DNA from 4 places in the Oceanobacillus kimchii X50 genome. Region 1 is predicted to be linked to each of the others. Evidence: riboswitches for the same ligand, from Rfam matches in the RefSeq annotation. Region 1 holds a riboswitch; each other region holds the start of a gene.
What was found. A riboswitch is a leader RNA that binds a small molecule or an ion and turns the genes downstream of it on or off. The one in region 1 is predicted to bind S-adenosylmethionine.

Region 1 (7,734 bases):
AGAAATTTATCGTCTTTCTTTGTAAAACAAATATGAATACGATATGTTATTAGAAAGTGAAACAAAACTTCATTCAATGGGGTATTAATACATTACATGCAAGAATCCCAAAATAAAAAGGAGTTGTATCCAAATGCTAATCAAACCACCAAAATTAAAAGCAGGAGATAAAGTTGCAACCATTTCCCTTTCATGGGGAGGTGCTGGTGAGGAGAATCTACAATGGCGTTATGACCAAGGAGTTAAACGTTTAGAAGAAGTATTTGGTTTACAAGTAATTCCTACTCCTAATAGTTTAAAAGGAGAAACATATCTTCATGAGCATCCAGAAGCACGTGCAAAAGATCTAATGGACGCTTTTGAAGATCCAGAAATAAAAGCAATTATTTCAAACATAGGCGGTGAAGATAGTATTCGCCTTTTACCCTATATTGAATTCGATGTAATTCATAAAAATCCTAAAATATTCTTAGGATATTCGGATACAACAATTTCTCATTTTTTCTGTTATAAGGCCGGGATATCTTCCTTTTATGGACCTGCTATCATGACGGATTTCGCTGAAAATGTTGAAATGGATCCATATACCATCAATCATATCCATAACACATTATTCTCGAACAATATAATTGGAGATATCGAACCACCAGAGCATTGGACAAGTGAGTTCCTAGAATGGAATATTAAAAATAAAGACACGAAAAGAACGACTTACCCTAATAAATCATATGAAATTTTACAAGGAGAAGGTATTGTCCAAGGACGATTAATTGGTGGATGTATCGACTCTATGGAAAGTATAAAAGGCACGAATCTTTGGCCAGAAATCCACCATTGGAAAAATTCAATATTATTTTTCGAAACTTCAGAAGAAGAGCCAAAACCAGAGCTTCTCGCTCGATGGTTACAAAATTATGCTACACAAGGAATACTTCAAAATGCGAATGGGATTATATTTGCGAAACCGCATGGAGAAACCTATTACAAGGAGTATAAAAAAGTAATTACAGATGTACTCAAAGAAAATGGTCTATCGAAACTACCAGTTCTTTATAATGTAAGTTTCGGGCATAGTGAACCGAAAGCAACACTCCCATATGGTCGCATGGCAGGAATTAACTGTAACCAAGCTACTTTCTCTATCATGGAAAGCGCTGTACAGGATTGAACGCTTCTCTCTTAAGTTGGGCTTCACTTTGCACTCGATTGAAGAGTATGTTTACTGTCGGAATACGATAAATTGTGAACCTTTATATACTAGTTCGGAAAATATTTCCTATTACTAAAAAATCGTTTCACTTCATAAATTTGACATAATTATAGTAAAATAAAGTGACCGACTTCATAGAAAAGGGAGCCTATGTGATGAGGAAGTTTGCAGAGAAGTTATTACTACAAAATCAACATCAAAATGAAGAGGAGCTTTGGAAGTGACGAAGCTAATCATTCCCGAGGAAGATATTATTCTTGCCGTATGTATATATATTGCTCGCCAACGCAAAATTGAGCCAGCTGAAGTGGAAGTTGAACTTTTTTATGATGATTATTCCGGTTTCTCTGCAGAAATAACCACAGTATATGGCAAGCAAGAAATTGTAACAAAACATATTATTTCTGCTCTACGTGAATGGATTAAAGAAAATTTACACGCAAATCCATATGCTGGACTCAAGCTTGATTTAAACCGGACAAATGGTATCTATGCAAGACTTCGTAGTGAAGATGAATAGTACAATTTCTTCATTTACTACACTCGGACTATTTATCAGAATAATTTTATTTTTAATACCATATTGACTTAATTTATTTTATCATCTAGAATTACTTTCAATATAACAACTAAATATTTTACGTTTTTTCTTATCCAGAGAGATTGAGGGATCAGGCCCTATGACATCTCGGCAGCGGATTCTTTATATTAAAGAATACTGTGCCAATTCCTGCAAATGCAAACCAGCATTTGGAAGATGAGAAACGATGGCTTCTACATATATACATATGGTTACGAATCCCTCATTTCTTGTCTTTCAAGAAATGAGGGATTTTTTATTTCATCACTTGGTGGGGGTTAAGACATGATTGAATTTCAGAATGTAACAAAAATATTTACACTTGGAAAAAGAAAAGTGGAAGCTGTAAAAGAAGTATCTATAACGGTTGAGAAAGGAGATATTTATGGAATCATCGGATTCAGTGGCGCAGGAAAAAGCACTTTGCTTCGATTGGTAAATATGCTCGAGCGTCCTACCGAAGGCTCGGTACACATCCAAGGAATAGATGTTGGAAAATTATCCGCCAAGCAATTGCGAGAGCGTAGAAGAAATATAGGAATGATTTTTCAGAACTTCAATTTATTCCAATCACGGACAGTCGCCGGAAATATTGCATATCCACTCAAACTTGCTGGTACATCAAAAAGTTCAGTAAATAAAAGAGTTACTGAACTGCTACAATTTGTTGGATTATCCGATAAAGCAAAAGATTATCCAGACCAGTTATCAGGTGGACAAAAACAACGTGTTGGGATTGCAAGGGCACTGGCTACATCACCCGATATTTTAATTTGTGATGAAGCGACTTCTGCTTTAGATCCAAATACAACATCAGATATCTTGAAACTATTAAAAAGAGTAAATCGAGATTTAGGTATAACCATTCTACTTATCACTCATGAAATGGGAGTTATTCAGTCAATATGTAACAAAGTGGCTGTGATGGAAGAAGGTAAAGTCATTGAGAGTGGAAATGTGTTTGATACTTTTACAAATCCTTCTCACGAAACAACAAAACGATTTATTCGTTCGGTTCAACAAGAACTTCCGTCTGAAAAAGTACTAAAAGAGTGGACGGAAGCTGGAGGAGGTAATCTTTATCGTGTTTTGTTCAAAGGTGAAAGAGCCACTGATCCCATCTTATCAAGTACAACACGCAAACATAACATCGACTTTAATATTGTATATGGATCCGTGCGTGAACTACAAGAAAAATTATTCGGAAATCTCATTGTCTCTTTTGAAGGAGATGAACAGCAAGTACAACTGGTTATTCATGAATTAGAAACGATTGTTGATATGGAGGAGGTGTATACACATGGGGGTTGATTGGAGTACATTTTGGCCACGAATTGTAGAGGCAACAGGAGAAACATTACTCATGGTCGCAGCAACATTATTTTTTGGTTCCATTCTAGGTATATGCATGGGTTTATTGCTATTTGTAACTCGTGAAAACAACATACTAGAAAACAAGATTATCTTTAACGTACTGAACTTTATTATTAATATCATTCGTCCAATCCCATTTATCATTTTTCTAGTAGCAATCTCACAAGTTACAAGACTCGTCATTGGTACCACAATAGGCACTGCTGCTGCAATTTTCCCAATGACAATTGTTGCTAGTTTTACCATTGCAAGAGTTGTAGAAAATAATCTTGTAAGTATTGACCCTGGAGTTATTGAAGCCGCTAAAGCCATGGGGGCCAGTCCAATAAAGATCATTTTCACTGTATTAATTCCAGAAGCGCTAGGACCATTAATCCTTGGACTTACATTTGTATCTATTTCGTTAATCGACTTCTCTGCTGTGGCAGGTACAGTTGGCGGCGGTGGTCTTGGACATATCGCGATGACATATGGATATCAGCGATTCGACGGCAGCGTTATGCTTGTGACTGTAATCATACTTATTGTTATGGTTCAGCTAGCTCAATGGCTTGGTAACACTATTTCCAAAAAAATTATGCGTCGTTAATTGACACCTATTAGGAGGAATTTCACATGAGAAAATCATTTATTTTACTAGCATTATTAAGTTTTATATTATTTTTGGCAGCTTGCGGAAGTGATGAGGCCAAAGCTGGAGATGAAGAAGTGACTGTAAAAATTGGAGTGAATGGTGCCGATGGAGTTCAATGGCCCCTTCTTAAAGAAAAAGCAGCAGAAGAAGGAATCAACATCGAACTTATCGAGTTTGCTGATTATACATTGCCGAACAACGCCTTAGCTCAGGGAGATATTGATATCAATGCTTTCCAACACATTGCTTTCTTAGGGCAATATGTGAAGGAAAGTGGTGAAGACATTGTTCCCATTGGATCTACTGTTCTTGCACCAATTGGATTATATTCCGAAAAGATCAGTGATGTTTCTGAATTGAAAGAAGGAGACAAAATTGCCATTCCAGATGATCCATCTAACCAAGCTCGCTCCTTGCGAGTACTAGAGAGCGCAGGCCTACTTACATTAAGTGATAATTTTGGAATGTTCGGTGACCCTTCGCAAATAGACGAGAACCCATTGAATTTAGAAATTATTCCGATGACGGCACAACAAACTGCCCATGTATTGCCAGATGTTGCTGCATCCGTAATCAACAATGGTGTAGCTGGTCAAGCAGGCTTTGAACCAGGTGAAGATCCTATTTATATTGAAGACGCAAATGGAGAGGCAACACACCCTTATGTCAATATTATCGCAACTCGAGCAGAAGACAAAGATAATGAAGTATACCAGCGTATCGTAGAACTTTATCAAGAAGAGGATATCGAACAAGCAATTAAAGATGATACAAACGGCGGTTCATTCTTAGTGAAATTAACGCAAGAACAGTTAGATAAAGCCTTTGAACAGTTAAAAAAATAACATTTATACCTGAGGAGGGAATAATTATGAGTATCGTTCAATCACATCAAGAAGCTATCTTTCAAAATATCGAGGATAATAAAGACAAATATATTCAAATTAGTCAGGACATTCACGCGCAACCAGAGATTGGTAATGAGGAATTTTTTGCAAGTTCGAAACTTATACAAACACTAACAGATGCAGGTTTCACTGTTGAATCAGCAGTTGCAGGACATAAGACATCCTTTTTTGCATCCAAAGATAGTGGCATAGAAGGCCCAACGATTGCCTTTCTCGCAGAATACGATGCACTACCAGGAATCGGGCATGCTTGTGGGCACAATATCATTGGTACAACAAGTATCGCAGCAGCTATTGGCTTAGCTGAATCCCTTTCAGAAACTGCAGGTCGTGTAGTAGTGCTAGGCACACCAGCCGAGGAAGGGGGACCAAACGGAAGTGCTAAAGGGAGCTTTGTAAAACATGGTTTGCTAAAAAATATCGATGTGGCACTTATGCTCCATCCATCAGGAAAAACAAGTTTAACAAGTGAAACATTAGCAGTAGACCCATTAGAATTCCATTTCTACGGAAAGCCCGCTCACGCATCTGGAGCACCAGAAGAAGGAATTAATGCATTAGACGCTGTTATTCAATTATTTAACGGAATTAATGCACTACGCCAACAACTGCCTAGTGATGTTCGCATTCATGGCATTATCACTCATGGTGGAGATGCCCCAAATATTATACCGGAATATGCAGCAGCTCGCTTTTATATTAGAGCCGAATCTTGGAGCAAAACAGAGGAAACCGCTGAAAAAGTTCGTGCTATTGCAAAAGGCGCAGCACTTGCCACTGGTTCAACTGTCAAAGTGGAGCGATTCCAAAATGAAGTAAAAGATTTTGTGCTTACGAATACACTAGACAATGTTTTAAAGAAAGAGTTAGAAAAGCAAGGTGAAACAGTAATCACAGAGAAAAAGAAAGGCAAAGGCTCTACAGATGCTGGTAATATTAGCTATGAAGTACCTACCGCACATGGTCATATTAAAATTGGCGAAGATAATTTAATTGGCCATACAGTTGAGTTTCGAGAAGCCGCAAAATCTGCTGCAGGTAACGAAGCTATTATAACAGGAGCTAAAGCTCTAGCTTCTACAGGATACCGTTTATTAACTGATAGCGAACTCCTTCAAAGAGTACGTCAATCACATGAACAAGGACTAGCAGAAAAACAATGAGAAAAGTATTGTGACAAAGTATATATTCAAAAGACAAATCCGAATGAATAATAACCCGCTTCAGAAATATACTCCGCTTTATGTGGGCGGCTGGTGAACCTCCGGATACTTCGTATTCCGGGGTCTCGCCTATGCCTCACTCCCACAGGACAAGGAATACTTCGACAGCATTGCATCGCACGCAGAAAATCGATTTTTGATTTTCAAGGAGTCTCCGTATATTTCTTACGCTTATTCTGTCATCCATCTTTTTGTCTCAATTTCATAATTGTTAAGTTTCATTTAAAAACTATCTTGTTCAGATTATAGCAATAACTTGGCTTTGATTGTAATGGAAGACGGCGACTCTTGCTCAGAATAACTGAGCTTGAAAAACCACTTGAAAAGTGTTCCTCTTTTCAAGTTAGATGAAGCCGTGCCTACAAAAAGTGTTCGTCTGTAATGAAAATCAGAACAGCTAACATTCGGATTTTACATAAAATATCCTTTTATGACTCTTTTACAAAACTGTTTGTTATACCCCAACTCTTTAGTAACATCTCTCCACTTAATTCATTTACCAAACCTATAACTTAGCGAAGTTGAGGGAAATATAAACAGTTATCGCCAACATTTCTATTTTACTGGTTAGTGAAATACAAAATTTTAATCATTACGTTCTAACCCTCCTCCCTTTCATCATATATTGAAAAAAAGCTTGGACTTTTTGAAAGGAGGAGTAAGTTGGAATTAATTGAAATAGTTATACAAATACTCCTTATTAATATCTTACTCAGCGCGGACAATGCAATTGTTATTGCCATGGCAAGTAGAAATCTTCCTACGCATTTACAAAGTAAAGCAATTTGGTGGGGAACCTTTGGTGCTATTGCCATGCGAATTCTATTCGTATTCTTAATGATTCATTTATTCCAAATGCCTTTTATTCAATTGATTGGTGGAATCCTCTTGCTATTCGTTTCCTATAAGCTCTTAGTGGACAAGCAAGACTACAAAAATATGAAAAGTGGTGAATCATTACAAGAAGCTGTCTCCATTATCATCTTCGCTGATGTCGTAATGAGCCTTGATAATGTACTTGCTATTGCCGCTATTGCAAATAGCGATTTATTGCTTGTTATCGCAGGGATTATTCTTAGTATTCCTATCATCCTAACTGCGAGCGAATTTATATTAAAACTCATTCATAAATTTCCAGTTATTATTTATTTTGGAGCTGGATTGCTTACATGGACGGCTGGAAAAATGCTGTTAAAAGAACCGTATATTCAACAATTTTTCTCACCTGTTGGCAATCAAGAAATATTGTCGTTATTAGGTTTGACACTCGTATTAATAGTGGTTGGTGGGTGGAGAAGAAAACAAGTACATGCCTCAAAATAAAGTAAACCTTCATTAATATAGAGGATTGCTGCTCGAATACGAAATAAAATAAGCACCTTGCAGTACATTTTCATCCAAGCAAGGTGCTTACTCTACGTTAATCTTGTCTATCTCTTCTTTTTGTTGCTTTCCTTTCAAAACGACATCCCTTCTTTCATTCGGTTATTTGCTTTGGTAGGTTTTTGCTTTTACAAATAAAAGAATAGTGATAATCGCTCCAATGATTCCAAAACTAAATAAGATGACTTGTATAGATATGTCCATCGCTGCTAATCCTGAAACTATTGCATATGCGAGTGGGTCGAAGCCATTCATGGCTAAGAATATAATACTCATTACCCTCCCCATAATGTGATCTTCTGTAATTTCTTGTGCCGCTGTAAAGAAAGGTACAAACACAAATGACATGGAAAATCCAATAAAGAATACCACAATGGTTAATAACGTTAGGTTAGGAACTAGTGCGAATATAAGATAAGCAA
Region 2 (7,734 bases), 1.0 Mb from region 1:
GAAGAAATGATACAGTGATAAAAAATGTATATTTTGCTATTATTCATAAGCTAACTGAACAGGAGACTTATTATGAAACGAAAGGTCCAGTTTTATTATCAGTAATACCAAAGAATGTACGTAAACGAAAGGGATATAGTTTTATTATGAAAGACGATGTACTTCATACTTGTATGAGGCGGATAAAATCAATCTTTTTATAAATAGAAGCGTGTAAGTCATAATGGCTTACACGCTTCTATTTCGTATGAGTAACTGTTCAATTTTTTCTACAAATTTATACATAATCGTCGCAAGTATAGCGATAATTACTAAGCTAGACATCACTAGAGTAAAATCAAACACTTGGAAACCATAGATGATGAGGTAACCTAACCCTTGTTTTGAAACAAGGTATTCCCCTACAATCACACCTACCCAAGACAATCCAACATTTACTTTAAGCGTTGAGATAATTGCGGGTAATGCAGAAGGAAAAATAGCTTCTTTAAAGCATTGCCACCTGGTTGCTCCAAAACTAAGCATTACTTTTTGATAATTCGGATCGACCTCATTAAAAGCAGAATACACTACTAGTGTTGTAACGATAACGGAAATAATGAATCCCATGGCAATAATGGAAAGGTAACCAGGACCTAATGCAACAATGAGAATTGGGCCTAACGCAACCTTTGGCATTGCATTCATGATAACAAGATAAGGATCCATTATTCTTGCAAAGCGTCTAGAAGCCCATAATAAGGTTGCGATTACTATTCCTCCTATGGTTCCAATTAGAAATCCTAAGATTGTTTCTAACAGGGTAACTTGAATATGAGATAATAGTGAACCATTAGCGAATCGTTGAATAATTAATTGAAAAACTCTACTAGGGGAACTAAATAATAAAGGATCTATCCAGTACAATCGGCTTGAAACTTCCCATAAACTAATAAAAATAATGAGAATGGATAGTTGCCAAGTCAATACGATTTTACTCTCCCGTTTTAAGCCTCGTTGGTAATTAAAAAACAGTTGTTTATCATTCATGATTATCATCCCTTATTGTTGAAGAATCATCTTTTTGTTCTAGTTGCTCCCAAACTTTATCGAAAAGTAATTGGTATTTTGGATGTTTTCTTACGTTAAAAGGAGTTTCATCCCTAAGTTCTAATGGAACATCATATATTTTAGCGATGGAACCAGGATGGGAATCTAATAAGATGATTCTGTCACTCATTGCGATTGCTTCTCCAATATCATGTGTAACGAGTACTGCAGTTTTCTTATAGGTTTTTAGCAAGTTGGAAACAAGATCTTCTAGTTTTAATTTGGTTTGATAATCTAAAGCTGAGAAAGGTTCATCTAATAATAAGATTTTTGGATCATTAATCAAGGTCCGAACCAAAGCTACACGTTGCCTCATTCCACCAGATAATTCAGAAGGGTACTTTGATTCAATATCCTTAAGTCCTACTTCACTTAGTAATGTGCTTGCATATTGTTTTATTTCATCTGTTATATTATTGTGAATCTTTGGTCCGATTAGTACATTTTCAATTATTGTTTTCCAAGGAAAAAGATAATCTTGTTGAAGCATATAACCAATCGCTTGGTTTTGTTTTATTAATTCTTCTTGCTGCAAGCGTACCTGGCCTTGTGTCTGAGGTATAATGCCTGCAATAATGGATAACAGTGTTGATTTTCCACAACCACTAGGACCTAATAACGATACAAATTCTCCTTCTTTCATAGTAAAAGAGATATTATCTAATGCCTTTACATACGATTCTTTTGAAAAATAATAATGGGTTACATGCTCAAGTGTCAGAAATGACAAGATAGTTCCTCCTCTTTATTCTGACATGACACGCTCTGCATAATCTGTATTCACAAGATCTTCATACGGAACATTTTCTGGTAGTTCACCAGATTTTTCCATAATTTCTTGTAAATTATTCCACTCTTTTTCATCAAGAATTGGATCTGTGGCAAAAGAACCTTGTGATTTATAGCGATCGATTGATGAAGCTAACATTTCAATATCGGTTTCTTCAAAATACGGAGCGACTACATCTGCTATTTCTTCAGCGCTATGTTCATCTACCCATTGTTGTGCCTTATAAATTGCTCTAGTAAATGCTTCAATCGCATCATCTTCTTCCTCCATAAAACTTTGTTTGGTCATAAATACGGTATACGGTACAACTCCAGATTCTTCGCCGAATGAAGCAACTATGTGCCCCTGACCTTCTGCTTCAAATACGCTAGCAGTAGGTTCAAATAACTGTACATAATCATAATCTCCAGATGCAAATGCTCCAGCAATATTTGCAAAGTCAATATTTTGTTCTAAGCTTAAATCTCCATGAGGATCAATTCCATTCTCTTTTAATACATATTCTCCTACCATTTGCGGCATTCCGCCGACACGTTGGCCAAGAAATGTACTATCCTTTATATCTTCCCAAGAGAAATCTTCATCTGCTTCTTTTGCAACAAGAAACGTTCCATCTGTTTGTGTAAGTTGAGCAAAGTTTATTGCATAATCCTTTGAATCTTGTGCGTATACATACATTGATGTTTCGGAACCAACTAAAGCAATATCAGCCCCATCCGACAACAATGCAGTCATTGTTGTATCTCCACCCCAAGTGGTTTGTAGATCTACCTCTAAACCTTCTTCTTGAAAAAAACCTTTTTCTAAAGCTACGTATTGTGGAGCATAGAATATAGATCTTGTTACTTCTGCTAATTTTATTTTTGTGGTTGTTTCTTGATTACAAGCGGACAAGAGGATTAGAACAGCGATAAAACTAACTATAAAACCCTTCTTACGCATTCCCACCGTTCCCTTCAACTAATGTGAAAAAATTTATCAAAATAGTGTATGCGCCCAAATATAAATATGTGTCAAAAGCATTTCTCACCGATAAGCGACACCGAACTGGACAGAGCCTTCGAAGATAAACGAATCACCGAAAGAATAGAGGATGATGAGTTATCGAAGGAAGGGGAGGGAAGTTGCGAAGTCGCTGGTGAGAAATGCTAGCCGTGTCAAAAGCATTTCTCACAGATAAGCGACACCGACTGGACAGAGCCTTCGGAGATAAACGAATCAAAAAAAACCAGCCTCATGTGGAGACTGGTTTGTTCGCATGTATCGAACAAATATTTCACTCATTATATAAATCCTTAAATGGGATGAGTAAACACTTTTAGCTTATCCTTTATAGAAAGGACCAGCTTGCTTGATTGTGTCACTAGCTAGTGTGAATTTCTTAAAGTTTTCATGAAATTTTAATGCTAGCGATTGTGCTTCTTTCACGTATGCTTCCTTGTTACCCCATGTCTGTTTAGGTACTAACAATTCATCAGGAACTCCAGGGACATGGGCAGGAATCTGTAACCCGAAAATTTCATCGGTAATTGTTTCTATTGAATTTAATTCTCCTTCTAAAGCAGAGTGGACCATTGCTCTGGTGAAAGAAAGTTTTATCCGGTCACCTACTCCATATGATCCTCCAGTCCATCCGGTATTAATCAAAAATACGTTTGTATCAAACATATCTATTTTCTTACCAAGCATTTCTGCATATTTAGATGGAGCTAATGGTAAGAATGGAGAGCCGAAACAAGCAGAGAAAGTTGCTGTTGGTTCTGTGACCCCGCGTTCTGTTCCTGCTAACTTGCTTGTATATCCGCTTAGAAAATGGTACATCGCTTGTTCTTTCGTTAGCTTACTAATTGGAGGTAACGTGCCAGATGCATCGGCAGTTAAGAAAATAATTGTATTTGGATGTCCTGCAACACTAGGGTTAATAATGTTATCAATATTCTCTAACGGATAAGCAGCACGTGTGTTTTCCGTTAATGATGTATCATCGTAATCAGGTTCTCTACTATTATCATCTAAAATTACGTTCTCTAAGACCGAACCGTATCGGATCGCATTATAAATTTGTGGCTCCTTTTCTTGCGAGAGATTGATACATTTTGCATAACATCCGCCCTCAATATTGAATACGCCATTAGGACTCCAACCATGTTCGTCATCACCAATTAGTTTACGGTAAGGGTCTGCAGACAATGTTGTTTTACCAGTACCGGACAAACCAAAAAATAATGCAACGTCTCCTTCTTGACCAACATTAGCAGAACAATGCATAGAAAGCACATCTTGCTGTGGTAATAAATAATTCATCACAGAAAAGATTGACTTTTTAATCTCTCCAGCATATTCGGTGCCCCCAATAAGTACAATTCGTTTTTTAAAAGAAATTAATATAAATGTTTCTGAATTTGTTCCATCAATAGCTGGGTCGGCCTTAAATCCGGGAGCTGAAATAACTGTAAATTCTGCTTGGTGTTTGGATAATTCCTCTTCTGTTGGAGTAATGAATAACTGTCTAGAAAATAAATTGTGCCAGGCATATTCATTGATAACCTGAATAGGAAGCCGATAAGTGTGATCAGATCCAGCAAACCCTTGAAATTTAAATATTTCTTGTTTTTCATTTAAATAATTGATTACTTTTGATAATAATTGATTAAACACTTCTTCTTGAATTGGTTTATTTACTTTACCCCAATTGACATGTAGATCAGAAACCTTATCTTTCACTATAAACTTATCTTCCGGAGATCGACCAGTGTATGTTCCTGTAGTGGCACGAATTGCTCCTGTAGATGTAAGTACTCCTTCTTGTCTATAAAGAATTTTTTCAACAAGTTGTGCTACCGATAAATTATGGTGGATATGGTTTGTTTGAAGTTCTTTCATATAAGACTTATCAACGGTTTTCATGGTATAATCTCCTTATTGTTAGTGATAGTAGTTTTAATTTGTAACTCATAACGGTCTTTATATACCTAAATCTGATTATTAGTATAACACATTAAAATTAATAGTCCATACTATTATTGAGATTTATTTTATGCATTATTTTTTTCGATGTGACAGGGTCTATATTAGTTGACAGATAACTCACCTTTCGTTAATCTTAACCTTGAACGGATACTCTTATTCAGAGTTGGTGGAGGGACAGCCCCGATGAAGCCCAGCAACCATCACTACGGTGAAAAGGTGCTAACCTGATGCAAGGATAATAATTCCTTGAACAATAAGAGCGAAAGGCCATAATTCTTCCTTTCCTCATGTTTTGAAGGGAAGTTTTTTTTGTTTTCAATATATATTTTTTGGTACCACGTTTTTGAAAGGACGAGGTGCTTTTATTGGCACTTTGAATAGGATAGAAGTTATAAAGAGATCCGTAACAACATATTAAAGGAGAGTTTAGCCTTATGGCTGCAAATCGACGTTTATTTACTTCAGAGTCAGTAACTGAGGGACATCCAGATAAAATGTCTGACCAAATATCAGATGCTATCTTAGATGAAATTTTAAAAAAAGATCCGAATGCAAGGGTTGCATGTGAAACAACAGTAACTACAGGACTTGTTCTTGTATCAGGAGAAATTTCCACTTCTACTTATGTAGATATACCTGCACTTGTTCGTGAAACAGTAAAAAATATTGGGTATACACGTGCTAAATATGGCTTTGATTTTGAAACTTGTGCGGTATTAACTGCTATTGATGAACAGTCTGCAGATATTGCAGGGGGAGTAAATCAGGCACTTGAAGCTCGACAAGGTAAAATGAGTGAAGAAGAAATTGATGCTATTGGTGCTGGTGACCAAGGACTTATGTTTGGATATGCTTGTGATGAAACTGAAGAATTAATGCCATTACCAATCTCATTAGCACATCAATTATCTAAAAGATTAGCGGATGTAAGAAAAGAAGGGATTGTGGATTACCTTCGTCCAGATGGTAAGACACAAGTAACCGTTGAATATGATGAGAATGACAAACCTGTACGTATTGATACTATCGTTATATCTACACAACATCATTCAGAGATTCAAAATGAACAAATTGAAAGAGATATGATTGAAAAAGTAATTCAAGCAGTTGTTCCTAATGAATTGTTAGATGATAAAACAAAATACTTTATTAATCCAACTGGTCGATTTGTAATTGGAGGTCCACAAGGTGATGTAGGGCTAACCGGAAGAAAAATTATTGTAGACACATACGGTGGTTACGCTAGACATGGTGGGGGTGCTTTTAGTGGTAAAGATGCTACAAAAGTAGACCGCTCGGCAGCATATGCTGCGCGCTATGTTGCTAAGAATATTGTTGCCGCAGGACTTGCTAAATCTTGTGAAGTTCAGTTAGCTTATGCTATAGGTGTGGCACAACCAGTATCCATTGCAGTTAATACATTTGGAACTGGGAAAGTTAGTGAAGATCGTTTAGTAGAAGCTGTTCGAGAATTGTTTGATCTCCGTCCAGCGGGAATTATCCGAATGCTCGATTTAAGAAAACCTATCTTTAAAAATACTGCAGCATATGGTCACTTTGGTCGAAAAGATATTTTATTCCCATGGGAAAAAACAGATAAAACGGAAGAGCTTATTGCATTAACTAAATAAATAATTAATTGATTTATTGATTTAAAAAACTATCATCTCTTTGTAGGATGGTAGTTTTTTTATTAGCAATCAAACCGAGTAACATTGTGACGTTCATTTGTCATAAATAATTAATTTTCAACTAAACGTCAATTTTTAATAGAATTTTATAATATTGTCTTAATATAGAGGAAAATTTTCATATGTTTATCTGAAAAATATGAAATTATGTTAAATTCTTCTGGTAAGTTTACTGATTTATGAAAATTCATAACTGCTTAATATGATATTATGACAAATATTATATTATATATTGCAAAGCAGGTGGTAGTATCATTGAACTTGTAGAAGAAGCACAGAAAGGTAACCAAGAATCATTTATGACTTTATTTCATAGTTGTGAGAAAAATTTATACCGGATTGCAAATACATATGTTAAGAACTCTAATGATACATATGATGTAATCCAAGAGACTGCCTATCGAACGTATGAAAAATTACCAGAGTTAAGAAACCCAAAATATTTCAAGACTTGGATAACGAAAATAACCATAAATTGTGCACTTGATACGATCAGGAAAAATAAAAAAATGATCATGATGGAACCAGAAAAAGTGTCTACTAAAGCTTATTATGATTTGGATATTCCCTTAAAGATAACAGTGGAGCAATTATTAGATCGTCTAAATGAAAAAGAAAGAACCATTATTATGCTCCGATTTTATTACGCTTTCAGTTTCAAGGAAATTTCAGAACAATTAGACATTCCATATGGTACCACAAAGTCGTTATCTTACCGTGCTTTAAAGAAATTAAAATACTTTGCGAGTAAACAGGAATTACAATAGAAGAGAAAATAAGAGAAAAGATATCATGAATGATTAAAATAGGCGACACTCCTTAAGGATATTTGGTTTTTTGAGTGTATCCTTAAGAGTGTCAGTTATTTCGTTAGTGAATAAAGCCTATTATTTCCCCATATTTGTATTTTTTTTATAGTATTGACCTTTCTCTACGTAAGAGTTTCTGACACGTGCCATCTCTTTATAATCATCTTCTGTCAATTCACGTACAAACTTAGCAGGTCTTCCCATTGCAAGGGTATGGGCAGGAATTTTCTTACCCGGAGGAACAAGACTACCAGCACCTAAAAAAGCATTCTCGCCAATTTCTGCTCCATCTAGTACGATTGATCCCATTCCGATTAAAGCTTTTTTTCTAACAATTGCAGAGTGAAGTGTTACTTGATGTCCTACTGTTACATCATCTTCAATG
Region 3 (7,734 bases), 1.5 Mb from region 1:
TTCTAAGATTGATTCTGGACTCGCAGAAGGAAGAATGACACCACTTGAACCAATGTATATATTCGGACCTAAAAACACATGAAGTTGTGCACTATGATAAAGCGGCAATGCATGTATAGCAATATCATGACTTTCCATTTTACAATCAATAATAGTACTGACATATTCACTTACGATACTTTTATGAGTCAACATTACACCTTTTGGTTTTGATTCAGTTCCGCTTGTATAAAGTATATGTGCTAAATCATCATCATGAATTTCTACCTCTGGCATTGTAGAAGATTGATGAGATTGAATTTCATTTATTGCAATCCACGAATCTTCTATTGCCTCCTCTGCTGGATCTACTTCTAATACTATATAATGTTCAAGTTTTTTGTCTTCTGCAGCAGCTAATAGTAGATCTCTAAATTCATCAGATGCCATTACACCTACTGCCTTTGAATTTTCTAATATATATTTTATTTCTTGGGATGTAAGCATGTAATTAACAGGAATTAACACTGCGCCAATTCTGGCAAGTGCATACGTTACAAGTACAAAGTCTAAGCTATTTTTTGAAACTAAAATAAACTTGTCACCCTTTTTAATTCCTATATCCAGAAACCCATTAGCGGTTTGATTCACAAGATTATCAAGCTCTTGATAGGTTAGTCTTTTGTTTTTGTAAGCGATTGCATTTTTGTCTGGATAACGTTCTCTTGTTCTTGTTAATAAATCACCTAATGTATTTCTTCGTACTCGGTTAATTAGTTTATCTAACTCTGTATCGATTTGATTTAATTCCAATGACCTCACTCCCTGTATAATTATTTAACTATTATTATAATTCAGATATATGAGGTTGTCACTTTATTTTGTGATCTACATAGACCTATTGCAATAAAAGAGTTTACGCAAAACTTAAATCCGAATGATTGGATATTGAAAATCCGCTTCAGAAATATACTCCGCTTATGCTAAGGCGGCTGGCGAACCTCCGGATACTTTGCACTCCGGGTCTCAACAATGCCTCCTTTCCTGAGGACAAGGAAGACCTCGACAGCAAGCATAAAATCGTTTTTTGATTTTCAAGGAGTCTCCGTATATTTCTGAAGCTTATTCTAGCTATCATCCGTCTTACAATCAAGACTGTTAGTTATGTCCTGGCCCTATATAAATTAGAAATATAATTTGGTTGATTTTGTAGCTTTTTGCTTTCTAGCTGTTTTTGCTCTTTTGGATACGAGCCATCGTTCTATGAATTCTTCAGTTGTGCCTATTTTCTGCTCTGCTAAGGCTGCCAAAAAGATTTTTGCAGATGCTCGGGCATCATCCATCGCATGATGATGATTTAACGGTATCTCGTGGTAATTTGCAACTGTATGTAGTTTATGATTTTCTAATTGCGGCCAAATTAATTGGGAGATTTTAACCGTACAGAGCGACATATAATTTGGACATGGCATATCGTATTTATACAAAGATTGACGTAAGACACTCATATCAAAACTTGCATTATGTGCAATAAGTATCGTATCTTCTAAATATGCCGATAATGTGGGCCACAGTTCAGCAAAAGTCGGTGCTTCTTGAACTTGTTCCTCGGTGATTCCATGAACATATATATTGCGTGAACGAAATGGGGCTAATGGATTAATTAGTGAGTAAAACTCATCTATAATTTCAGTATCATTCATAATTACCACACCTATAGAACAAGCACTATTTCTTTTTTCGTTTGCTGTTTCAAAATCAATTGCTGCAAACTTAACCATTCAAAACTCCCCCTATATCTCCATGATATCCCAATTGGTAATAATGCCTACCAACTTTTCATCTTCTTTCCCTGTTTTTGTAATAAGCAAAGCCGCAAGTCGATTACCTTTTCCAACTTGTTCTGTAAATACGTCAGCAGCTTCATATACGGACATTTCCTCGCTTATAAAAAGATGATTATCTGATTTTTCGTATTCTAAAATATCTTTAGCAGTTGCATCCGTTATTTGTTGACCATCGTTCATAGAATTTGCTATCCATCGAGCAATGCCCTTGTGTGTAATTAATCCTTTAAAATCTTGATTCTCATAAATAGGTAACTTCGTTAATCCTCTATCTCTTACTACTTGAAGTAACTTTTGCATAGAATCGTTTAATTGGAATGTAACAACTTGTTTTATGAATGCATTCTTTACTTGTTTTGGACTTGTAAAATCTTCTTCTATTTTTTCGATACGTTCCACAATTGTATCATGAGGTTCTGCAATCGCATAGGAAACATCGATACGGTTATGAATAATTGCATTTCTGAGTTCAGCAAATTCCAATAAATCCTCGTAGTATCGTTTTATCGTAGCATTAGAGTCTGATAGAACTCGCACTGCTCTAGAGAAACCCATTTCTTTTTTGTTTAATTGTGATTTTAATGCTTTGTCAATACGATTAAATGCTGTGATAAAGCGCTCTGAATTTTTATACATATCTATTTCTCCTATCTTTGCGTTCTATCATTTTAACCGTTCAAACTTAACATTAAACATTCACTTATATCGTTTATTTCGCCTTGTAAAGTACTTTGCCGTTTTTTTCTATACTTCGTATGTCCTGATTTTCCGCTAAATAAATTAACCGAGTTAATGTCGCCATAAACTGACTGACAAAAGCTGTCCCTTTCATAGGTCCATAAATTTTAGTTGTTATTTTAAAAGCAGACATCGGTTTGTCCGATAAAAGTTGTTTGAGTTCCTCAAGACGAAAGAGATGTCGATTATAAGTTTCCATTATTCGTTCTGATAAATTTTCCATCTCTTTTCCATGACCAGGTAATGCTAATCTACTCGGATATTCCTGTAATTCTAATAAAGATGGTAAATAGTCCTTTAATGGGTTCAACTCTTCTCCCATCCATAAGCCAATCACTGGTGAAAGATGCTCTAACACATGATCACCTATAATCATTATTTCTTCTTGCTTATTATAAAAACAATAGTGATCAGGAGCATGTCCAGGTGTCCAAATTGCTTGAAAAGGCTGATTACCTAAGATGATTTGATCACCATCATCAAAAAATCCGTCTGGTTCAAAATCATAGATAAAAGAAAAATCCTTTATTTTTAACGGTAATGGCGGTGTACCATGACGTTTAATTAGTGATTTCATTCTTTCCATATGTGATTTCCGATCTTTTCCCTTAAGCATTTCTTTATATCCTCGTCTAGATACAAAGACGGGGATGGCATATTCCTCTTGAAACCATTTTGCTAATCCTATATGATCCTCATGAGTATGCGTTAATATCAGCTTTTCAATTTGATAATTATCCAAAACCGCCTTCCAAGTTTCCTTAGTTTCCGTGGCATAAATACCGGTATCTATGACAGTATATCCTTTTTCTCCTTTTATTAAATAGCAATTCACTTCCCCCATTGCACCTTTAAACCGCACTACTAATTGAAATATATCTTCTGTCATTTTCTTTAGCATGAAATACCTCTTTCTAACACCATTCAATGTATAAATGAGCATATTGTTATTTTATCGTTCCAAGATGGAATTGCAAGACAAAGGAACTAAAAATACATCAAAAGCAAATAACATAAAAAGATACTTTTTATTTTGAGATATCTATTCTTCCTCGAAAGAATGGTAGTTAAATTACTGTCGTTTACATACTCGATAAATATTTATTAAAAAACTATTGACATCCTATTCGATATCTTATAAAATTTCTATTAATTAAATATGACAATTCTTATCCAGAGAGGTGGAGGGACTGGCCCAAGGAAGCCTCGGCAACAGACTTATTTAAGTACTGTGCCAATTCCAGTAGCGTAAATGCTAGAAGATAAGAAGAGTATATCGTACGGTTTCCTGTACCCTCTTCTTACTTGTAGAAGGGGGTATTTATTTTTCCCCTATTCTCTGTACAGAACTGTCATATGTTAGTTTCATAGAGCAAGACCCTACTCTGTGAGACTAAACAAAATTTAATGGAGAAAGAAGGAAGGAAAAATGACAAAAACAATAATCAAAGCACCATTTCGAGCAGACCATGTAGGTAGTTTGCTACGACCAGAGCGTTTGCATCAGGCTAGAAAAAATTATTCGGATGGAAATATCTCAGAAAAGGAATTGAGAGACATTCAAACAGAAGAAATCAAGCGGATCGTAGACAAACAAATTGAAATAGGTCTACAAGCTGTTACGGATGGTGAGTTCCGTCGTTTATGGTGGCATACGGACTTTTTAGAAGAATTGAATGGTATTGAAGGATATATTCCAGAAAAAGGTTACTTATTTAAAGGAATTGAAACAGAGAGATATAACATTCGTAATAACGGAAAGATTAGTTTTCCAACAGACCATTCATTTGTCAAAGATTTCATTGAATTTAAACAGATAGTAGGGGAGCGTGCTGTTGCAAAACAAACCATTCCTAGTCCAAATCAATTATTTCACAAAGGAACACGCAACCCAGAAGTTTATCCAGATATTCAATCTTATGCAGAAGACATTATCACTACGTATCGAGATGCAATCCAAGCATTTTACGAAGCTGGATGTCGATACCTGCAATTGGATGATGTATACATTGCCGGCTTGAACGTAGATGAGTTAATAACATTTGAAGAAGATTTATCTCGTCAAGAGTTGATTGATTTATCTTTATATGTTGTAAATAGTGTACTTGAGAATAAACCAGATGATTTAATCGTAACTACACACTTATGTAGAGGAAACTATCGTTCTACTTGGGCATTCGAAGGCAGTTATGCTCATATTGCCCCAACCTTATTTGCTAATGAAAAAGTGGACGGATTTTTCTTAGAATATGATGATGATCGTTCAGGCAGCTTTGAACCTTTAGCTCATATACCTAATGGAGGACCACAAGTCGTAATTGGAGCAATCACTTCTAAATTCGGTGTGCTAGAGGACAAAGAAGAGATCATTAAGAAAATCAAAGATGCTTCACAATATATTCCGTTAGATCAAATTTCGCTTAGTCCGCAATGTGGATTTGCATCAACACATCAAGGAAATAAATTAACAGAAGAAGATCAGTGGAATAAATTACGTTATATCGTTGAACTCTCCAAAGAGATTTGGGGATAAGCTTAATAAAATCTATAAATAACTCCAAACTACTTATTAGACTTCCTATATAAGCTGAAAGTAGTTTGGAGTTTTAATTAATTGCGAATTTGGCCTGAGCCTGAAATCACAAATTTAATTGAAGTTAATGCTTCCAGCCCCATTGGACCTCGAGCATGTAATTTTTGTGTACTAATCCCTATTTCTGCACCATATCCGAATTCAAATCCATCTGTAAATCTAGTTGAAGCATTGTGATAAACTGCTGCAGCGTCAACTTGAAGTTGAAATTGTTCAGCATTAATCTTGTTTTCAGTTATAATAGCTTCCGAATGACGTGTACCATATCGATTGATGTGGGCGATCGCTTCTGATACTGAACCAACTATTTTTACACTTATTTCACTTGCTAAATACTCCGTTTCCCAATCTTTTTCCTCTGCTCTTATAGCAGTTGGAAATCTCTCCATAACGAATCCATCCCCGTGAATTGTTATGTCATGAGATTGCATGCTTTTTAATAGTTCTAAACCATGATTTTCAAACCACTGTTTATGAATAATTAATGACTCGATTGCATTACATACTGATGGTCGTTGTAGTTTTGCATTCAAAACAATTTCCGTTGCCATCTCTACTTTAGCAGATTCATCTAGATAAACATGGCAGTTCCCTGCACCGGTTTCAATAACAGGTACCGTAGATTGTTTTACCACTGTTTCGATTAATTGTTTTCCTCCCCTTGGTATTAAAACATCCAGATATTCATTTAATTGAAATAGTTGATTCGCTACTTCTCTTCTAGTATCTTCTATTAATTGTACAGCTTCTTTTGGTATGGAGCTAGAAGTTAATGCATCATGAATTACATGAATAAGTGCTTTGTTAGAATGTATAGCTGAAGAACTACCACGTAATACTACTGCGTTTCCTGTCTTTATTGCAAGTGAAGCTGCATCAACAGTGACATTAGGTCTAGCTTCATAAACCATTCCAATAACTCCAATTGGGACCCGCTTCTTCGTAATAAATAAACCATTGTCTTTTTCTATTATTTCTAGGGTTTCACCAATAGGATCAGTTAATATAGTTACCTGTAAAATTGCTTCAGCTATATCTTGTAATCTTTCCTCATTTAATTTAATTCTATCGATAACCGAATCAGATAAACCTTTTTTCTTTCCCTCTTCTATATCCAGGACGTTTGCTGTTATTATTTCTTGTTTTTTATCTAGAATTGCTTGAGATATTAATTGTAATGCTTCATTTTTGTCATCAGTTGTAGATAGGGCCATTTGATAACTTGCTTGTTTTGCACTCTTAGCTTTCTCTATCACTTCATTCATAGTAACTCCTCCTTTATTTGATCAACCATAACCCACGAATCTCTGTGAATAACCTCAATAGCAGAAAGTTGCGTCACCTGTTTTGCTTTTTTTAATGTTTTGGCTGCTTTGAGCTCTTCCGATGAACAGCTCACTTGTCCTCTTCCTAATAATTTACTTCTATTATAAACTTCTACAACATCTCCATCTTCAAAATCCCCCTGAATATTTACCACACCAGCTGACAGCAAACTACTTCCGTTATACATAAGCGCTTGGGTAGCTCCATCGTCAATAAGTAGTTTTCCTTCTAATGTCGAGTGAAGAGAAATCCATTGCTTGCGAATGGAAATTTGTTTACTTCGAACACTTTTGACATAAGTACCCTCTCCATTACCATTAACTATTTCTAGTAATTTAGATATTCCTTCCCCCTTACCAATAAAAACAGGGACTCCGAGAGAAGTAGCAACCTTTGCTGCCATCAGTTTCGATTTCATACCCCCAGTACCTAATTTCGAACCCGATACATCTGTTTCCTGTATCATTTCGTCAGTAATTAAATCAATTGTGTCGTAGCGTTTCGCACTCACATATTTACCAGGGTGTTTATCATAAATTCCATCAATATCGGTTAATATAATTAATTGAGCTGCATGAATAGCTCCACTAACTAAAGCAGAAAGCATATCATTATCCCCAAACGTTAATTCATCAACTGCAACTGTGTCATTTTCATTAATAATCGGAATAACGCCTCGTTCTAATAACTCCAACATAGTAGAAGTAGCATTTTTATACCGTTTTTGAATCGAAAAATCAGTCCTTGTTAATAATAATTGAGCAGATCGAATATTGTATTCCATAAACTTATTCATATAAGTATGAATTAATAGACCTTGACCGATGGCCGCAGATGCTTGTTTTCCTTTTAATGTAACAGGCCTAGAAGAGTATCCTAGGTTTCGAAACCCAGCTGCAACAGCTCCTGAGGAAACTAAAATCACTTCGAAATTATGTTGATGTAACATAGCTAACGCATTTACATGATCTTCTAATTTTTTATGATCAATTTCGCCTTTTTCATTCGTCAGTGAGCTACTTCCAATTTTTATAACTACCCTCTTTTTATTCATATTCTTCTCCTCCTCATTATTCTCTAGATGTCTATTCTCAGATATAATAAAAAACCCTTTCATCCCAATTTAACAAAAAGGGACGAAAGAGTTTTCTTCCGCGGTACCACCACAATTTAGATGCGATCGAACTTGCATCTCACTTCTTCCATTAACGCTGGATAAACGCCCATGTTTGCATGAGACTCCAAAGGTAG
Region 4 (7,734 bases), 950 kb from region 1:
ACTCAAAAATGCGAAGAAAATGATTTTACTAGGAGCTGGCCTGGCAGCACAAAAATACGGTCAAAAATTAGATCGTGAACAAGAAATTCTTGTTAACCTTGCTAATATGGTTGCAGAAGTATTTAATATGGAGTCAGCAATTCTTCGTACAGAAAAGGCAATTTCTAAAGTTGGTGAAGAAAAATCGAAACAAAAGCTACTATATACAGAGGTCTATGTACAAGAAGCATTTAATCGTATTGAGGCAGAGGCGAAAGATATTCTTGTAACAGTAGAAGATGGTGATACTCTTCGAATGATGCTTTCATCATTACGTAAACTAACTCGTCATACACCAATTAATGTTGTACAGAAAAAACGTGAAATAGCAGCTCGAATTATTGAGGAAGAGAAATATGTAATTTAATTCTAAGTTAAAAGACCCATCTCACTTTAGAGTTGGGTCTTTACATGGTTAATCTTTATGCTGTTGTTTAAGTAATTTTTTAATTTCCTCCATGTCTTTTTCCATTTTTTCTAATTTAATATCAGTAGGAGAAGGAGACTCTTCACGACTTGCTTCTTCCACATTATTCACAACAACACCTACAAATAAATTGATAATGACAAATGCCCCAATTAAAATAAATGTAACAAAATACCACCATGACGTCGGATCTTGATCTAGTATAGGATACATCACCCCACTTGCCCATGATTCAAGCGTAATTACTTGAAAGAGTGTCAATAACGTACGATGAAGTGATCCAAAATACTCTGGAGAAATTGATTGGAATAACATTGTGCCAATAACTCCATATACATAGAAAAATAACCCTAATAAAAGCATAATCGTACCCATTGAAGGGATTGTTAGCAGCAAGGCATTGACCATCTTTCTTAATGAAGGAATGATAGATATCGCTCTCAATACACGAAGCACACGTAGTATTCGTAACACCATTACGTAACTTGAACCAGCTAGAATGATACTGCTTAACACTATAATTAAATCAAATACATTCCATGGTTCGGTGAAGAAACTTTTCAAAGTGGAACTGCCAATTAAACGAATAATAATTTCGAGAGTGAAAACTGTTAGTAATGTCCAATCTGCCCAAATAATAAAGGTAGAAAATTGCGCAAAAAAAGGATAGGTCTCTAATCCGACCAAAATTGCATTTAATATAATAAGTCCAATAATAATATTTAAAAATATATTACTATTGGCGATTTTTGCACATTGTTTGTGTATTGTTCTCATTCTTTAATTTTTTCCTCCTGTATTTATGTATGTTACTATTGTACGCTGTAGATGACGTGATGTCACTCAAATAATTAAAGTAGATGATTGGATATTAAAATACGAAATGTGGTAGCATACAGTTATGAATATGAACGGGAGGGAAAAATTACAATGTATCGTAGAGTAACTGATTTTTTGAATGAATGGAGTCAATCCGCAGATGGTACAGCAAAAGTAATCAACAATTTAACAGATAAAAAACTTGATCAATCAATTGTTGAAAATCATAGTACACTTGGTTGGTTAGGTTGGCATTTAGTTAACAGTCCTGCTTTTTTTGGGAAATTAGTTGGCCTGGATATTGATTTGTCACATGATCCAGATCAAGTCCCTGAAAAAGCGAAAGACATAGCAGAAGCATATAATAAAATGGTTCAGATGGTAAAAGATCAGGTAGAACAACAACTTACTGATGAAGCGTTAAATGAACAAGTGGACAGTTTTGGTACACCTATCCCTCGTGGTGCGATACTAAGAAAGATGGTTGATCATCAAACACATCATCGTGGTCAAATGACTGTGTTATTAAGACAAGCTGGTTTATCTGTACCTGGTGTTATGGGGCCAACAAAAGAAGACCAATAAGTTCTAGTTTAAATTTTACTTATCATAATAATTAAAATATGGTATATTATAGATAGAGAGTAAGACGATAAATAAAAAGTCGTCTCATGTAACTAAACATGAGACGACTTCCAATAGACCAACCCCAAAAGCGGGGAAGGCACACCGAAGGCAATAATCCCTCAGCGCCGGGCTAAAGCACATGAGGGGTTATTTTTTTTGGTTGATCTCGGACATAATAAACGCAATCAGTGTTCCAAAAGAAATCATAAGCGTCAATACGCCTTCCATATCCATAGGCACCACCCCCCTTCAAAGGAAATACCTTTAAAGGAAATGTGTGTACCTAGCACCCTCATGTGAAGCCGGTCTATTATAGTAATAGTGTAACATATATAAACAGAATTCATTCTAGTCTATTTGTTGTGTTTTTAATAATATATCAATATTTTAGTGGACCAAAACTGTTTACAGTATGTTTAGGCCATTTTGTCGTGCCAATATTAGCTAGTTCAATAGCAACTTGTTTTGGTCTTCATTCTCATCCTTCACCTCGTATAGCTACTCTGATAAATAACCTACCATTGCATAACTTGCAAATATGGTATTCTCCACAAATAAATCTTTAGTAAATGACTACATAAAGACTCCTACAAAAATTGAACTCCAACATATGTAAGCAAATATTTAAAGTTGAATCAGATCAAACTTATTTTTTCACCGTTTGTTATTTCGAATTAGCTTGATAAAGAGAAAGTAATTTCTTGGTTATATCTTTTGTCACTTGTTCCAGGTGATATTTCACCTATAGATGAGAGATACGTTTTCAATTAGGAGTTATTTTGTTTTTTTAAACTCATACCAACTAGATGTATAACGAAATCAAATGTGGTAAAATGTCCACGATAAGAAAACATGTAGGAGGAATATGATGGCTATAAAATTTTATTGGTATCCTAATTGTGGCACATGTAAGAAAGCAAAAAAATGGTTTGATGATAATCAAATAGACTATGAAGCAATACATATTGTGAACGAGACTCCTTCTTCTGATCAGATTCAAAATTGGATGGATATCAGTGAGTTTCCTGCAAAGAAATTTTTCAATACAAGCGGGAAAAAGTATCGGGAACTTAATATTAAAGATAAAGTCAATCAGTTATCCGAGAAAGAGATAGCAGATTTATTAAGTTCGGATGGTATGCTAATTAAACGCCCGATTGTTACGGACGGGAAAAATCTAACAATTGGGTTTAAAGAAGATTCCTTTGAAAAGGTTTGGAAGTAATTTTAACTAGAAAAATGATATTATAGATTGTATAGTTAAAATGGAATGATAATTTGGAGGGATTGTTTATGAGTTTGCCACAAGATTTATTGTATTCTAAAGAGCACGAATGGGTAAAACAAGAAGATGGGAAATTACGCATCGGGATTACAGACTTTGCTCAAGATGAATTGGGAGACATTGTGTTTGTCGAACTTCCTGAAATTGGGGAAGAGTTAAAAGCTGATGAACCCTTTGGGAGTGTAGAGTCTGTAAAGACAGTATCTGAACTCTATGCACCAGTAAGTGGAAAAGTAGTCGAAATCAACGATGAGTTGGAAGATAGCCCAGAGTATGTTAATGAATCTCCATATGAAAAAGCTTGGATGATTGTGATTGAACCATCCGACGAAAAGGAACTTGAAGAATTATTATCTGCAGAGAAATACGAGGCGTTTATTCAAGACTAATTTTTAGGCTGACAATTACACGTTATTTGTGTATAGTCAGCCTTTGTTTTATCATATAATGATAATATACAAATACTAGCTTATATTTCGATTAATGTATCAGTGAAGACGGTTTAAGTGTTTTGAGAATCGAATTATCATAAGTTTTATGGGAGATCTTTATTCCAAATCAAGTCGTGCTAAATAAGCATGTTTCTTGCTTACATAAGGAGTGCTATGCGATGATGACAAATGAATCTAATAAAGTAATAATTGTAGAAGGTTTGTCGGATAAACGACAGATTGAAAAAATCATTGATGATCATGTTATAATCGTTTGTACAAATGGGACTTTAGGTGTTGAAAAACTAGATGAACTACTAGAAACGTATCAATTAGATGAAAAAGATGTCTATATATTAGTAGATGAGGACCCTTCTGGTATGAAATTGAGAAAACAATTAGCGAGGGAATTACCTCATGCAGAACATATTTATGTGAGCAGTGAGTATCGCGAAGTTGCGGCTACACCTATGAAAGTTTTAGCTAATGTATTAATCGGAGCGAGATTTACAGTCCACCCATCTTATTTAATATAAAGAAAAGAACGATAAAGGTGATATATTATGAAGGAATGGAATAAACAAATGGAACGAGGTGTGATATATATTTACACACCATTTTGTGGAACTTGTTCGGTTGCGAGGGCGATGTTGGATAATATTGAACGACTTCACCAACAAGACATTTTTCACGAAATAAACGCATCTATTCACCCTGAATATATGCAGAACAACCAAATTGAAAGTGTACCATGCTTATTATTTATGGAAAATGGGGAAATTGTCGAAAGAATATATACGTTTTATTCAACTGCAAATATATATGATTATTTGATAAAATATCAACCAGAATTATTTTCAAATGCGACGTAATTTATTGATTGACAGTCCTATAAGCGCGTGCTAAGATAGGTACACTGAATTAATTAAAAATAACCATTAAAAATATGATATCTCTTATCTAGAGCGGTGGAGGGACTGGCCCTTTGAAACCGCGGCAACCTTCATAATTAATGAAAGGTGCCAATTCCTGCAGAAAATGAAAGATGAGAGAACGTCAGACGATATACGATAAGTACGTACGTCTTTCTGTTCTCTTACAGAAAGGCGTTTTTATTTTGACGAATTTTGGAGAAACTAAACGAAATGGTTGTTGGAGAGTAAGAGGAGGAATAAAGATTGATATCCATAGAAGGGTTAAGTAAAGTATTTTCATTAAATAAAAAAGACATCAAAGCTGTAGACTCATTGACCCTCAATATTGAAGATGGCGATATTTATGGCGTAATCGGTTATAGTGGAGCCGGAAAGAGTACGTTTGTACGTTTAATAAATCGACTAGAGGAACCTACATCTGGAAAAGTAACAATAGGAGATCAAATAATCACGGAATTAAATAAAAGTGATCTTCGTGTTGCACGACAAGATATAGGTATGATATTTCAACATTTTAATTTATTATGGTCACGTACGGTAGAGGACAATATTGGGTTTCCTTTAGAAATTGCTGGTGTTGATAAGCAAGAAAGAAAACGTAGAGTAAAAGAATTAATTGGATTAGTTGGTCTTGAAGGTAGAGAGAAATCATATCCTTCACAATTAAGCGGCGGACAAAAACAGCGTGTTGGAATTGCTAGAGCCCTAGCGAATTCCCCTAAAGTATTACTATGTGATGAAGCTACTTCTGCTCTAGATCCAGAAACGACTAATCAAATCTTATCATTATTACAAGACATTAATGAGAAATTAAATTTAACGATAATCTTAATTACCCATGAAATGCATGTTATTCGTAAAATTTGTAATCGTGTAGCTGTAATGGAGCAAGGAAAAGTAGTAGAAGAGGGACAAGTCCTAGATGTGTTTACAAATCCGAAACAATCAGTGACTAGAAAGTTCGTTGAACAGGTTATGAGTTCTAATGAGGATAGTGATATGTCAACGATCGTTGAAAATTATCCGAATGGGGTTTTATATCGAATTCATTTCTTAGGGGAGACTACAAATCAAACCTTAATCAGTCAGATAGCTAAACAATTTTCTGTAGATTTAAATATTATCCAAGGAAATATCACACAGACACAAGCAGGCAGCTATGGAGCATTGGTAGTTCAAGTAACGGGGAACGACAGTGAAATTGAACGAGCTAGAAGCTTTATCGAGAGTCAAGAGTCTGTTGAATTGGAGGTAATTCAACATGCTAAGTAGTTTATTTGAAGGGATCAAAATAGAAGATTTAATCGAAGCAACCTATGAGACGTTCTACATGACACTTATCTCAATGGTAGGAACAGCAATTTTTGGGATTTTGCTTGGGTTACTATTATTCCTAACTTCAAAAGGTAATATTTGGGAAAATCGAGTTGTGAATAATATTGTTGCAGCCTTTGTAAACATCTTCAGAGCTATACCATTTATTATACTAATTTTATTGCTATTCCCGTTTACCGATTTTCTAATGGGAACGATTCGTGGTCCTAATGCTGCTTTGCCAGCACTTATTATTGGATCTGCTCCATTCTATGCACGATTAGTAGAAATTGCACTTATTGAAGTGGATAAAGGTGTAGTGGAAGCCGCAAAAGCAATGGGAGCAAAGACAAGAACAATAATCTTTAAAGTTTTATTACCTGAATCAAAACCGGCACTCGTGTCTGGAATAACTGTTACAACAATTGCTTTGATAGGATATACCGCTATGGCTGGAGCGATTGGGGCAGGTGGACTTGGAAACTATGCTTATTATTTCGGGTTTCAGCGTCGTGACTTTGATGTTGTGTTATGGTGTACGATTATTATCGTACTTATCGTATTTATATTCCAATTCATCGGGGATGCTATTACTAGAAAACTCGATAAGCGTTAAAGAAGAATTCCTCAGGTAGCTTCACTACTTGTTGAAATAATTAATTAAAATGTTAAAAGGAGAGGACACAGAGATGAAGAAATTATTATTATTGTTAACTATTGCATTTGTGGGGTTATTAGCAGCTTGTGGAACAAGTGATGAAGGTTCATCAGGTGATGAGTCGTCTGATGAAACCACAGAAATATCAGTTGGAGCTTCTAGTGTACCGCATGCGGAAGTTTTAGAAGAAGCAAAGCCATTATTAGAAGAGCAAGGAATTACATTAAATATAGAAGAGTACCAAGATTATATCTTGCCTAATGATGATTTAGCTGATGAACGTATTGATGCAAACTATTTTCAGCATATTCCTTTTCTAGAACAAACAATTGCTGACACAGGTTATGAAATTGAATCTATTGGCGGCATACATGTGGAACCAATGGGTGTATATTCCCAAAATATAACTAGTGTTGAAGAAATCACAGAAGGCACAGAAGTAATTTTAAGTAACTCAGTTGCTGAACACGGACGTATCCTTTCTTTATTTGAAAAAGAAGGCTTAATTAAATTAGATGAAAGTGTAGAAAAGTCTGCAGCAACGATTGATGATATTGCGGAAAATCCGAAGAATCTTCAATTCTCAGCTGAAACAGAACCAGGATTCTTACCTGAGTACTATCATAGTGAAGAAGATGCGCTAGTTGTTATCAATACAAATTATGCTATTGATACTGGTTTAAACCCTTCAGAAGATGCTTTATTTGTTGAAGGTGAAGAATCAGACTATGTAAATGTCATTGCAGTTCGTTCTGAGGATAAGGATAATGAAGCATTAAACGCTCTAGTCGAAGTTTTACAATCAGAAGAAATTCAAAACTTTATCACGGAAAATTATGATGGGGCAGTGGTTCCGACACCAACTAATTAAGTAATTAAGAGTAAAATGTAAGAATTGTATAGAAAAATCAGTTAAAGTGGTTTATTTTAAAAAAAATGAAGTTTTAATAGGAAATCAAGGTTTAAATCCATTTTGTTCGGGAATAGTTTCTGTGTTAACATTTTTAATGTTAACGAATAAGAAAGGATGATTTATTATTACCAGTGGAATGGATTTAACCTTTACTTCGGAAATGCAAAAAGGACTTGGACAATCAAGAGGATTGAATTATGAGGAATATGGAAGAAGTTTAGAAAAACAAATTCATGTTGAGAAACTGCGAGAGAAGGAATACCATGATGCTAAAACAATGGCATCT

Region 2: another riboswitch for S-adenosylmethionine. It lies ahead of metK (methionine adenosyltransferase); the one in region 1 lies ahead of C794_RS17135 (methionine ABC transporter ATP-binding protein).
Region 3: another riboswitch for S-adenosylmethionine. It lies ahead of C794_RS05830 (5-methyltetrahydropteroyltriglutamate--homocysteine S-methyltransferase); the one in region 1 lies ahead of C794_RS17135 (methionine ABC transporter ATP-binding protein).
Region 4: another riboswitch for S-adenosylmethionine. It lies ahead of C794_RS12615 (methionine ABC transporter ATP-binding protein); the one in region 1 lies ahead of C794_RS17135 (methionine ABC transporter ATP-binding protein).

The regions. Positions count from the first base shown of each region.
Region 1 covers NZ_CM001792.1:3,368,607-3,376,340, forward strand. The annotation lists gene C794_RS17125 (S66 family peptidase) at 134-1,168, shown strand; gene C794_RS17130 (YxcD family protein) at 1,431-1,730, shown strand; SAM riboswitch class I at 1,858-1,974, shown strand; gene C794_RS17135 (methionine ABC transporter ATP-binding protein) at 2,076-3,101, shown strand; gene C794_RS17140 (methionine ABC transporter permease) at 3,091-3,753, shown strand; gene C794_RS17145 (MetQ/NlpA family ABC transporter substrate-binding protein) at 3,780-4,643, shown strand; gene C794_RS17150 (M20 family metallopeptidase) at 4,670-5,869, shown strand; gene C794_RS17155 (TerC family protein) at 6,593-7,252, shown strand; gene C794_RS17160 (MFS transporter) at 7,415-7,734, opposite strand, start outside.
Region 2 covers NZ_CM001792.1:2,352,016-2,359,749, reverse strand. The annotation lists gene ytkD (RNA deprotection pyrophosphohydrolase) at 1-203, shown strand, start outside; gene C794_RS12275 (ABC transporter permease) at 229-1,029, opposite strand; gene C794_RS12270 (ABC transporter ATP-binding protein) at 1,022-1,819, opposite strand; gene C794_RS12265 (ABC transporter substrate-binding protein) at 1,835-2,821, opposite strand; gene pckA (phosphoenolpyruvate carboxykinase (ATP)) at 3,203-4,786, opposite strand; SAM riboswitch class I at 5,000-5,109, shown strand; gene metK (methionine adenosyltransferase) at 5,284-6,480, shown strand; gene C794_RS12245 (sigma-70 family RNA polymerase sigma factor) at 6,840-7,307, shown strand; gene C794_RS12240 (gamma carbonic anhydrase) at 7,428-7,734, opposite strand, start outside.
Region 3 covers NZ_CM001792.1:1,080,278-1,088,011, reverse strand. The annotation lists gene C794_RS05850 (acyl-CoA synthetase) at 1-792, opposite strand, end outside; gene C794_RS05845 (3'-5' exonuclease) at 1,164-1,760, opposite strand; gene C794_RS05840 (CBS domain-containing protein) at 1,773-2,462, opposite strand; gene C794_RS05835 (MBL fold metallo-hydrolase) at 2,536-3,465, opposite strand; SAM riboswitch class I at 3,731-3,833, shown strand; gene C794_RS05830 (5-methyltetrahydropteroyltriglutamate--homocysteine S-methyltransferase) at 3,994-5,097, shown strand; gene C794_RS05825 (glutamate-5-semialdehyde dehydrogenase) at 5,175-6,422, opposite strand; gene proB (glutamate 5-kinase) at 6,419-7,537, opposite strand.
Region 4 covers NZ_CM001792.1:2,423,048-2,430,781, reverse strand. The annotation lists gene C794_RS12655 (acyl-CoA dehydrogenase family protein) at 1-406, shown strand, start outside; gene C794_RS12650 (ion transporter) at 455-1,243, opposite strand; gene C794_RS12645 (DinB family protein) at 1,397-1,870, shown strand; gene C794_RS12635 (arsenate reductase family protein) at 2,781-3,137, shown strand; gene gcvH (glycine cleavage system protein GcvH) at 3,206-3,586, shown strand; gene C794_RS12625 (ribonuclease M5) at 3,808-4,164, shown strand; gene C794_RS12620 (thioredoxin family protein) at 4,192-4,500, shown strand; SAM riboswitch class I at 4,582-4,680, shown strand; gene C794_RS12615 (methionine ABC transporter ATP-binding protein) at 4,807-5,835, shown strand; gene C794_RS12610 (methionine ABC transporter permease) at 5,825-6,493, shown strand; gene C794_RS12605 (MetQ/NlpA family ABC transporter substrate-binding protein) at 6,567-7,406, shown strand; gene C794_RS20855 (YuzK family famiily protein) at 7,585-7,734, shown strand, end outside.